2 regions of the Dongia soli genome follow, and region 2 is predicted to be linked to the other one. Evidence: predicted binding sites of a transcription regulator. Region 2 holds the regulator's gene; the other holds the start of a gene.
The links. The regulator LexA, encoded in region 2, represses DNA repair genes until DNA is damaged. The targets are predictions, from matches to a motif close to ATGTTCTANTTTGGTTC.
Positions count from the first base shown of each region.

Region 1: a site for LexA is predicted at 3,135-3,151, ahead of uvrA (excinuclease ABC subunit UvrA). Genes of this name have one in related genera too.

Region 1 is NZ_JAXCLW010000002.1:752,360-757,955, forward strand. It holds gene SMD27_RS09965 (metallophosphoesterase family protein) at 1-612, opposite strand, end outside; gene SMD27_RS09970 (sigma-70 family RNA polymerase sigma factor) at 1,031-1,567, shown strand; gene SMD27_RS09975 (anti-sigma factor family protein) at 1,564-2,352, shown strand; gene ssb (single-stranded DNA-binding protein) at 2,427-2,933, opposite strand; gene uvrA (excinuclease ABC subunit UvrA) at 3,235-5,596, shown strand, end outside.
Region 2 is NZ_JAXCLW010000002.1:609,249-614,844, reverse strand. It holds gene trpC (indole-3-glycerol phosphate synthase TrpC) at 1-472, shown strand, start outside; gene moaC (cyclic pyranopterin monophosphate synthase MoaC) at 497-973, shown strand; gene SMD27_RS09330 (molybdopterin molybdotransferase MoeA) at 973-2,187, shown strand; gene lexA (transcriptional repressor LexA) at 2,330-3,064, shown strand; gene SMD27_RS09320 (ComEC/Rec2 family competence protein) at 3,118-5,355, opposite strand; gene gltX (glutamate--tRNA ligase) at 5,485-5,596, shown strand, end outside.

The DNA.
Region 1 (5,596 bases), 140 kb from region 2:
GCCTTCGATTTTTTGCATCACCTGGTGGATATGCCCATTGAGCACGGTCACCGAGCCGAACGGCTTCAGATAACTCATCGCTTGCGCGGCATCATCGGTGCCCCAGCCCCATTTGTCATAGACCATCCAGAGCGGAATATGGGTGAAAACAACGATCGGTGTGCTCGCGGACCGCGCCTTGAGGTCGCTTTGCAACCAAGCCAATTGTTCCTCGCCGAGATGGCCGAAGCCGCCTGATTTGAAGCCAAGAACATTCACCAATGCGATGAAATGTACCCCGCCTTGATCGAAGCTGTACCAGCCATCGCTACTCTTGGAAAAACGCTCGAAGAACGGTCTGCCATCGTCAATCAGGATGTCATGCTCACCGGGAACGTAATGTGTCTCCAAGCCGGTTTCCTTGATGATTTGCTCGGCTGTGTCGAACTGATCGGGCTTGGACAGGTGACTGACGTCACCGGTATGAATCATGAAAGCCGGCTGAGCCGGAAGTGATTTGATCCGCTGGAGAGCTTGTTGGAAAGTTGACGCCGGATCGGGGTTGGGGGCCTTGTTGAAGCCGATATGGCTGTCGCTGATCTGCACGAAGCTGAAGCTCGCGGCATCTGCCATGGCGGTATCCACGAGATCAAGGCTCACCGATCTCAGAATGCCCCCGCTCATCATCCAGACAACACCGGTCCCCGCCCAAAGGCCGCACTTCAGAAAGCCACGCCGGTTTGTGCCTTGCCGTTCGTCCGAGCTCCGCGGTGCATCAAATGTTACAGATTCGTTCATCTCCAGCCTCCCGCATCCGATCCACTGTTGGATCTGCTAAAGACGGAGATCACCCGGGTACCGGCGTTATTCTGCAAAACGGGAGAGAATTTTATTCTTGTTTTTTTTGCATTTTTTGACTCTCGATCGAGAATAAATCGAGGCGCCGCATGATCTAATCGTCCAGGACCAAGTGAACTGGGTCAGACATGTTCATATGCAGATCACTGCCGACACCGATCGGTAACTGTTATCTCACGGCCGGGTCCTGAACGTGGCCGGCCGTCCAGACTCTCAGCGTTTTCAGGCTGAAGTCCTGGTGCATCTCGACGCGGCGCATAATTTAGCGCGCTGGATTTTGCGCGATCCGACCGATGCGGAAGATGTGGTGCAGGAGGCCTTGTTGCGTGCCTTTTCCTATTTCCCATCCTTCCGGGGCACAAATGCCCGCGCCTGGCTTTTGCAGATTGTCCGCAATGCCGCCTATGGCGCCCTGAAGAAGAAACGGGGCATTCATCTGGTGAGACTGGGCGAGAATGCCGAGGAAGCAGGTGAGAATGCCGAGCTCGCCGATCCGGCGGACGATCCGGAAGTCCACTTGATCCGTAGCGAAGCGCAGCGCCAGATCGACGCGCTGCTACAACAACTGCCCTTGGAATTACGGGAATGCGTGATCCTGCGGGAGTTGGAGGAACTGAGTTACAAGGAAATCGCCGAGATCATCGAAGCACCGATTGGCACAGTCATGTCGCGGTTATGGCGAGCCCGGAGATTGTTGAGCAAGGCTTCGGCCGGAGCGTCTGTATCATGAGTACCAGGGAAAATTGCGACAAGGTCTTGCTCGTTCAAGCCGATTTCGACGGGGAGCTTGATGCTCAGCAATCCGCCGCACTCGTCACGCATCGCGAAACCTGTCCCTATTGCCGAGAAGCCTGGGCACAATTGTCGGACACTCGTAATGCCCTGCGCAGGGGAGCGACTTATCATTCTGCTTCGGACGCCTTGCGTCGCCGCCTCGACCGGCAATTGGCCGTCGCCGGCATGGTCCCGGTCGTCACACATCCGCGGCCCAGTGCGACGGGGACTGGCGGCCTTTTGGCTTGGTGGCGGTCCTTGGTCGGATTCGGCCTCGGTGCGGCGGTCGCGACCGTTGCGGTGCTCATGCTGATCCAGCCGGTCCCCTCCGGCGATATTGCCGATCTGGTCATGGAAAACCATATCCGCTCGCTTCAGCCCGGCCATCTGGTCGATATCGCCTCCAACAATCAGCACAATGTGAAGCCTTGGTTCGACGGCAAAATCGATTTCGCGCCGCCAATTAAGAACCTCGCCGATCAAGGTTTCCCGCTGGAAGGCGGCCGGCTGGATTATCTCAAGAACCGCGAGATTGCGGCCCTCGTCTATCGCGGCGGGCAGCATCTGATCAATGTCCTGGTCTGGCCGGCTGACGGAGCTTCCGAGCCCCCACAACTCCTGGAGCGAGCGGGCTATAACATTATTCACTGGCAGGAAAAGGATATGACCCTCTGGGCCATCTCGGATCTTAATACGGCGGAATTGCAGAATTTCGTCGCCTTATGGCGCACGCATCCGTGAACTCGTAGAACCTCCGGGCAAAGAAAAAGCCGGAAGCGATTGCCTTCCGGCCTTTTTCATGGATTTGCCGAAGCTCAGAACGGAATATCGTCGTCGAGATCGCCGCCGCCGGAACGGCCACCACCGCCCGAGCCGCCGCCGAACCCACCGCCCCCGCTACCGCCGCCATAGCCACTGCCGCCATTGCCGTAACCGGAATCAGGCTCGCCGCCCATGCCGCCGCCTTCGCCGCGGCCACCGAGCATGGTCAGTTCGCCGCGATATTTCTGCAGCACGACTTCGGTCGTGTACTTCTCGACGCCGCTCTGGTCGGTCCACTTGCGGGTCTGCAACTGGCCTTCGATATAGACCGTGGCGCCCTTCTTCAGATAGCGTTCGGCCACATCGACGATGCGATCGTTGAACACCACCACCCGGTGCCATTCGGTCTTCTCGCGCCGTTCGCCCGAACCCTTGTCTCGCCAGGTTTCCGAGGTCGCGATCGACAGGTTGGCGACCCGCGTTCCGTCCTGGGTGGTGCGGATTTCCGGGTCCCGCCCCAGATTGCCGATCAGGATGACTTTATTGACGCTGCCTGCCATTTGATTTGCCCTGTCTGGAATTGCGTTGTCATGGTTTCCATTTATGAGGCTGACTTAACACTGATGGCCGGTGAAAGTCAGCAGCAAAGATACGTACAGGCCGATTACCGGTATTTAGGCGGAAAAGCCGTGAATTTCCGGGCCTTAGCCTAATTCTGCATGCCTCACATTACCTCAGTGCGGCCCGAATCTCATCAGGCCATCTTCCACTTTTGTTCTTTTTCGGCGATAGTCGCCGACCGGCGGCCGGAACCCTCCCGGAAGCCGGTATGACCAGCGGGTTTGAAGGATCGGATCAGGCATGGCGAAGGCAGTAGACGGCGCGAAAATCTCGGTACGGGGCGCCCGCGAACACAATCTGAAGAATGTCGATGTCGATATCCCGCGTGATTCGCTGGTGGTGATTACCGGTCTCAGCGGTTCGGGCAAATCCTCCCTCGCCTTCGACACGATTTATGCCGAAGGCCAGCGGCGCTACGTCGAATCGCTTTCCGCCTATGCCCGGCAGTTCCTGGAACTGATGCAGAAGCCGGATGTCGATTCCATTGAGGGCCTTTCGCCGGCCATCTCGATTGAGCAGAAGACGACGTCCAAAAATCCGCGCTCGACCGTGGGCACGGTGACGGAGATCTATGATTATCTGCGCCTGCTCTATGCCCGGGTCGGTATCCCCTATTCGCCCGCGACCGGCCTGCCGATCGAAAGCCAGACGGTCAGTCAGATGGTCGACCGCATCATGGCGCTGCCGGAAGGAACCAGGCTCTATCTGCTGGCGCCGATCGCACGCGGCCGCAAGGGCGAATACAAAAAGGAGTTCCAGGATCTGCAGAAGCGCGGTTTCCAGCGCGTGCGGGTCGACGGCACGATCTATGAGATCAATGAGGTGCCGACGCTCAACAAAAAGCTGAAGCATGATATCGAAGTCGTGGTCGACCGCGTGGTCGTGCGCGACGGTATCCAAACGCGCCTTGCGGACAGTGTGGAAACGGCGCTCGGGCTTTCGGATGGATTGCTCTACGCCGATCCGGCCGATAAAGGCGGCGAGCGCATTATGTTCTCGGCCCGCTTCGCCTGCCCGGTTTCCGGCTTCACGATCGATGAAATCGAGCCGCGTCTTTTCTCATTCAACAATCCCTTCGGCGCCTGCCCGGTCTGCGATGGCCTCGGCAACAAGCTCTATTTCGATCCCGACATGGTGGTGCCGGATGAGGGTAAGAGCCTGCGCCAAGGTGCCATCGCGCCCTGGGCTAATTCCTCATCGCAATATTACATGCAGGCGCTCGACAGCCTGGCGCGGCATTACAAGTTCAGCGTTACAAAACCCTGGGAAGAGCTGCCGAAGAAGATCCGCGACATCATCCTCTTCGGTTCGGGCGAGGAAGCCGTCACCATGACCTTCGATGACGGTGTGCGCAGCTACAAGACCACCAAGCCGTTCGAGGGCGTGATAACGAACATGGATCGGCGCTTCCGGGAAACGGATTCGTCCTGGGTGCGGGAGGAACTGGGCCGCTTCCAGTCGACCAGTCCCTGCGAGGCTTGCGGCGGCCAGCGCCTGAAGCCGGAAGCGCTGGCGGTGAAGATTGACAAGCTGAACATTGCCCAGGTGACCGATATGTCGATCGCCCAGGCGGGCGAATGGTTTGGCGGGCTCAACAAGAAACTGACGACGAAGCAGCGTGACATTGCCTATCGCATTCTCAAGGAAATCAATGAACGGCTTGGTTTCCTCAACAGCGTGGGTCTCGATTACCTGACGCTGAGCCGTGCCTCGGCCACGCTCTCGGGCGGTGAGAGCCAGCGTATCCGGCTCGCCTCACAGATCGGTTCAGGCCTGACCGGCGTGCTCTATGTGCTCGATGAACCCTCGATCGGCCTGCACCAGCGCGACAATGACCGGCTGCTGGCAACCCTCAAGCGATTGCGCGATCTCGGCAATACCGTGCTGGTAGTCGAGCATGATGAAGATGCCATCCGCAGCGCCGATTACCTGATCGATATGGGACCGGCAGCCGGCATCCATGGCGGTGAAGTGGTGTCGGAAGGCACCCCGGCCGAAGTCATGAAAAGCAACAGCCTGACGGCGCAGTATCTCAGCGGCCGGAAACAGATCGCGGTGCCGAGCGAGCGGCGAAAAGGGGCCGGCAAGGAAGCGCAGCTGCGCATCGTCGGAGCTCGCGGCAACAATCTGAAGAATGTCAGCGTCGATATTCCGCTCGGCACCTTTACGTGCGTGACGGGCGTTTCGGGGGGCGGAAAATCGACCCTGGTGATCGAGACGCTGTATAACGCCCTCGCCCGCCGGCTGCATGACGCGCGGACCCATCCGGCCGAGCACGACAAGATCGAGGGCATCGAATTCCTCGACAAGATCATCGATATCGATCAATCGCCGATCGGCCGCACGCCGCGCTCCAATCCGGCGACCTATACCGGCGCCTTCACGCCGATCCGGGACTGGTTCGCCGGTTTGCCGGAAGCCCAGGCCCGCGGCTACAAGGCCGGCCGTTTCTCCTTCAATGTCAAAGGCGGCCGTTGCGAAGCCTGCGAAGGCGATGGCGTTATCAAGATCGAAATGCACTTCCTGCCCGATGTCTATGTGCAATGCGACCAATGCAAGGGCAAGCGCTACAACCGCGAAACCCTGGATATTACTTTTAAAG
Region 2 (5,596 bases):
GGTGCCCCTGCCCGCCTTGCGCAAGGATTTCATGCTCGACCCCTATCAGATCGCCGAAGCCCGGGCGATCGGCGCGGATTGCATCCTGCTGATCATGGCGGCCCTGAGCGATGCCCAGGCGGCGGAACTCGAAACCGCGGCGTTCGATCTGGGGATGGATGTGCTGGTGGAAGTTCATAACGCCGCTGAGATGGAGCGGGCGCTGAAGCTGAAATCGCCTTTGATCGGCGTCAACAATCGCAATCTGAAAACGCTTACTGTCGATCTGGCCACCACCGAGGAACTTGCCCGCATGGTGCCCGGCGATCGCTTGCTGGTGGCGGAAAGCGGCCTTTATGCGACCGCCGATCTCGAACGCATGGCCAAGGTCGGGGCACGCGCCTTCCTGGTCGGCGAATCCCTGATGCGCCAGGCCGACGTGACCGAGGCGACCCGGACATTGCTCGGCACCCATGCGCCGCGTGCAGCCTGAGCCAGGATCTACCGGACTGAAGTGATGAGCGGCTTTACGCATTTCGATGCCGAGGGCAAGGCCCGTATGGTCGATGTCTCCGACAAGGCCGAGACGGAACGAAGCGCCACGGCCAAGGGCCGCATTCTGATGCAGCCCGAAACCGTGGCGCTGATCCGCGCTGGCGGCGTCAAGAAAGGTGATGTGCTCTCGGTCGCACGTCTGGCCGGTATCATGGGTGCTAAAAGAACACCCGATCTTATCCCGCTGTGCCATCCCCTTGCGCTGAGTTCGGTTAAGGTCGATCTGACGCTCGATGAGGGCAACAACGCAGTCGAGATTACTGCTACCTGCAAATTGGTCGGCCGCACGGGCGTCGAAATGGAAGCGCTCACGGCGGTCTCCATCGCTGCGCTGACGGTCTATGACATGTGCAAGGCGGCGGACCGCGGCATGACCATCACCGATATCCGCCTCACGCATAAAAGCGGTGGGAAATCCGGCACCTTCGAGGCCGCGTGATGCTATCGGTCGATGAAGCCAGGGCCCGCATTCTCTCTGCCTTCGAATCACTCGGCACCGAACAGGTCGGGTTGGAAAATGCGCTGGGCCGCGTGCTCGCCGAACCGGTGGCGGCGCGCCTAACCCAGCCAGCCAAGGCCGTTTCGGCAATGGACGGCTATGCCGTGCGCAGCACCGATCTGGGCGCCCAGTCGGTTTCTTTGCGCGTCACCATGGAGATCCCGGCCGGCCATGCGCCACAGCGGCCGATTGAAGCCGGAGAAGCGGCCCGTATCTTTACCGGCGCCATGCTGCCGGAGGGGGCCGATAGCGTCGTCATCCAGGAAAACGCGATACGTGCTGGCGATACCGTTGCACTGACGGATCCGCGTTTTCGCAATGGCCAGCATGTCCGCCAAGGCGGCCTGGATTTTAAATCCGGAGATATCGGCTTGTCGCCGGGACGCTGCCTCACCGCCCGCGACATCGGCTTTGCGGCGGCCATGAATTGGCCGTGGCTCACCGTCACCCGGCGGCCGCGCGTCGCCATTCTTTCGACCGGCGATGAATTGGTGAATCCTGGCGAGGCCTTGTCGCCAGGCAAGATCGTGGCGTCCAACGGCTATACCCTCGCCGCCCTCGCAGCCGCAAGTGGCGCCCAGGTGCTCAATCTCGGCAATGCGCCCGATCAACCGGAGCGTCTCTCGGCCATGATCGATGGCGCGCGTGGCTGCGATCTTCTGGTGACGATCGGCGGTGCGTCGGTTGGCGACTATGATTTGGTCCAACGGATCCTGCAGGAAAAAGGCATTCAGCTCGATTTCTGGAAAATCGCCATGCGGCCGGGCAAGCCGGTGATGTTCGGTCGGCTCGGTGATTTGAAGGTCATCGGCCTGCCCGGCAATCCGACATCGGCTCTGGTGACGGCGCTGCTTTTCGTGCGCCCGGCCATCGCTCGCATGCTGGGTCAGGAGGATCGGATAGCAACCGAATATGCCGCGCTTGGCCGCGACCTGCCGGCGAATGATCTGCGCCAGGATTATCTGCGGGCCAGCCTGACGCGCGATGAGGATGGTCGCCTGATCGCCACGCCTTTCAACCTTCAGGACAGTTCACTGATCAGCCTGCTCGCCAAGGCCGACGCGTTGGTCCTTCGTCCGCCCCATGCTCCCGCCGCAGTTACCGGTAGCGAAGTCGAAATCATCCGCTTGGGCGGGGGTGCCGTCAGCCTTTAGAGGCCTCCAAGGCGGCCTTGACCTTTCCCCGGAACTAAACTAGAACATACCATATGTTGTTGCTTTGTTCTCGGAGTCCAAACGACATCGAAGGACGACGCGCTCAAGAGTTACATGCTAAAGGGCCGACAAAGGAGCTCGAATGCTGACGCGCAAACAGCGGGAACTGCTGCAGTTCATTCAGGAACGGCTGGCCGATACCGGGATCTCCCCTTCCTTCGATGAAATGAAGGAAGCGCTTGGGCTTAAGTCGAAATCCGGGGTGCATCGGCTGATCACCGGACTGGAGGAACGCGGCTTCATCCGGCGCCTGCCACACCGCGCCCGCGCCCTGGAAATCATGCGGCTGGCGGAAGATCAGCGGAAGGCGCCGGTCGCTGCGAAGCCGGCCAAGGAAGAGCGCGTGAAGGACGACCGCCGCGGCTTTGCTCCGAATGTCATCCATGGGGATTTCACGCCGTCGATCTCCGGCGCCGTCGTCGCCTCGGCCAGCCAGACGGTGCAGTTGCCGCTTTATGGCAAGATCGCGGCCGGTACACCGATCGAGGCTTTGCGTGACAATGCCGCCGGCATCGATGTGCCGCCGGCTTTGCTCGGTCGCGGCGAGCATTACGCCCTTACGGTTGAAGGCGATTCAATGGTTGATGCCGGTATCCAAGATGGCGATACGGTGGTGATCGAACGCTGCGAGACGGCCGAGAATGGCACCATCGTGGTGGCCTTGATCGACAATAATGAGGTGACCCTGAAGCGACTGCGCCGCAAAGGCGATTCAATCGCCTTGGAACCGGCCAACCAGGCGCATAAAACCCGCATCTTCGGCCCGGATCGCGTCCGTATCCAAGGTCGCCTGATCGGATTGATGCGCCGTTATTGAGGTAAACGGGGCCGTCGGCAACATCCGACGGCCGGTTTGCGACGGCTCAGGCTTTAGTCGCCGGCATCGTCACCACCGGGCGGGTCTTCGTTCTCCGAAGCCATGCTGCCTGATGCCGACCGTTGGTCTTCATCAATACCGATTAGCTGATAAGCGGACCAAGGGCGCTTGCCAATCGATGCGGCAACACTGTCGATTTGAACTGCGCCGTTTTCAATCCTCAAGGTCATAGCACCGGAGCTTCGAAAGATCCGGCGGTCGATTATTGTTGCTGCATTCCCAGGCGGGCAGCGGACCCAGCGCTGGGGCACGATGATCAGATCCGCCGCGGTACAATCGACTGGACTTGGAACGCGGCCCAGGTCGAAGAAAAAGCGCCGCCCTGCGATCTCACCTTCACACATGTCAGGATAGCTGCAGCTAATCCAGTTCTGTGTCGTTGCCAACTTTTCGAAGGTTGCGCTCTTATCCTGCCCGACACGTCGCAGCCACGTCTCGCGAACCAGCTTTTCGCTGCGATTGCTGGAAACGCCCAATTGTCCATCGGGCCCTCGCATTGCCAGCAACCGGCCCGATGCAGAAATAAACACATCCGGCACTGGTTGGATAAAGATTGAAATCACCATCAAGGCAAAGCCGGCCAAACCCAGTGCGCGTGCTTTTCCTTTGCCCAAGCAGAGCCACAAAAAGCCGGTCGTCGCGGCAATGAGGCCCCATGACGGCATGGTTGGAATCGCCGTGACCGCTTGCGGCCAATCCTGCACCGTATGAGCAACCCATAAGACCGCCGCGCAGCCCCAGCCAAGGACATGGAGGGCCGGTCCATCTAGCCCCAACGGCATGAGCAATAGAGCGATGACCGCCGCCGGCATGATCAGGAAACCGGTGATTGGCACCGCCAGCATATTAGCGGCAATGCCATAGAACTGCAGACGATTGAAATGATAGAGGCCGAAGGGCGCTGTGGCGAGGCTCGCCGCCAGGCTACTCAGCACCATGGTCGCGAGCCAGAATAACCCTTGGCCACCATAAGATAGCACGCGTCCACCAATATCTGCCGGCGGCGCAGTCACGCGGCGGCGCAGTGACAGAAGCGGTTGCCGGAGAGCATCGAAAACAGCGACCAGAGCCAGCACCGCAGCGAAAGACATCTGAAAGCTGGGGCCGATCAGGCTTTCGGGCTGCCAGAGCAACAGCATGATCGCCGACCAGGCAACCAGGCGCAGGGAAATCGGCGAACGGTCCAGCAAGATGGCACCGAAAACGATGCCGGTCATGATGACGGAACGCTGCGTCGGCACGGTTGCCCCGGCAAGGATGGCGTAAAAGAAAGCGCCCGCGAGCGCCATGACCGCCGCCCATTTCTTGATGGGGGCTCGCAAGGCGAGCCAGGGGAAAAGCGCCAGCAGGAACCGTGTGGAGAAGAACATCAATCCGGCCGCCAGGCTGATATGCAGTCCGGAAATGGACAGCAGATGAGCCAAACCGGAATCTCGCATCGCATCGAGATCTGCCTTGCGCAACGCCGTTTGATTACCGACGACCAATGCAATCGCCAATGCACCAGGCGGCCCCGGCAGGACAGCGGAAATACGATCGCCAATCCTCTGGCGCAGCGTATCCGCCCAATCGTCGTAGGTGTCAAAAAAGCTGGTCGCTTGTCGGCCTTCAGCAGATTCCTGCTTGAAGGCGCGGAAGGCAAAGCCGGTTCCATCCAGGCCATCGAAGAATGCCTGGCGGCGGAAATCGTAAGCGCCTGGTGCCGGAGGCGGCGAAGGTGGACGCAAATCAGCCCGCAGCCGGACCCAATCGCCCGGAACGATATCGCCAACGGGACGCAGAACCGTGATCCGCAATGAAAAAGGCTCTGCGCCGTCATCTTCCGCATCGTGCCCGAGAAAAGCCGGCGACAGTGTCAGACGCAATCCGTTCGGCAACGGCTCGGTCCTGGCAACACGGCCGCTGACATAGGCGCCCGGCAGATCTTCGGCGAGCATATGCGGGGTTGCTGATAAAGTGCGATAGGTCATGTCGGCAAAGCCGAGGCAAAGCACGCCAAAAAACAGCGCTGGCCAGAATAGGATGCGGGCATGTGCGGACAGACCGAAAAAGATGGCGCCGCCAAAACCCAAGGCACAGAAGATAGCGGGCAGCCAGAGCGGCGGTTCAACCGGCAAAGAGAAGTAGCAAGCGATCCCACAGCCGAGGACGACGGCCAACCAGCACGGCCAGTTTTCGCGCTGGGCGACGATCTGGCCATGGCCTATCGCCAGCAATGATACCGCGCGCATGATGGCTGAAATCCTCCCGCCAAAGCTGTAGCAAATGCGATCCAGTCGCGCCACAGCCAGTTGCCACGCCCGGGCAAAAATATGCTAAGACCGTCGCAATCCTTCACCTGACAAAGCATGATCCCACCCATGACCGTCGTTACCCGTTTCGCCCCCTCACCCACCGGTTTCCTGCATATCGGCGGTGCCCGCACGGCCCTTTTCAACTGGCTTTATGCCAAGCATCACGGCGGTGTCTTCC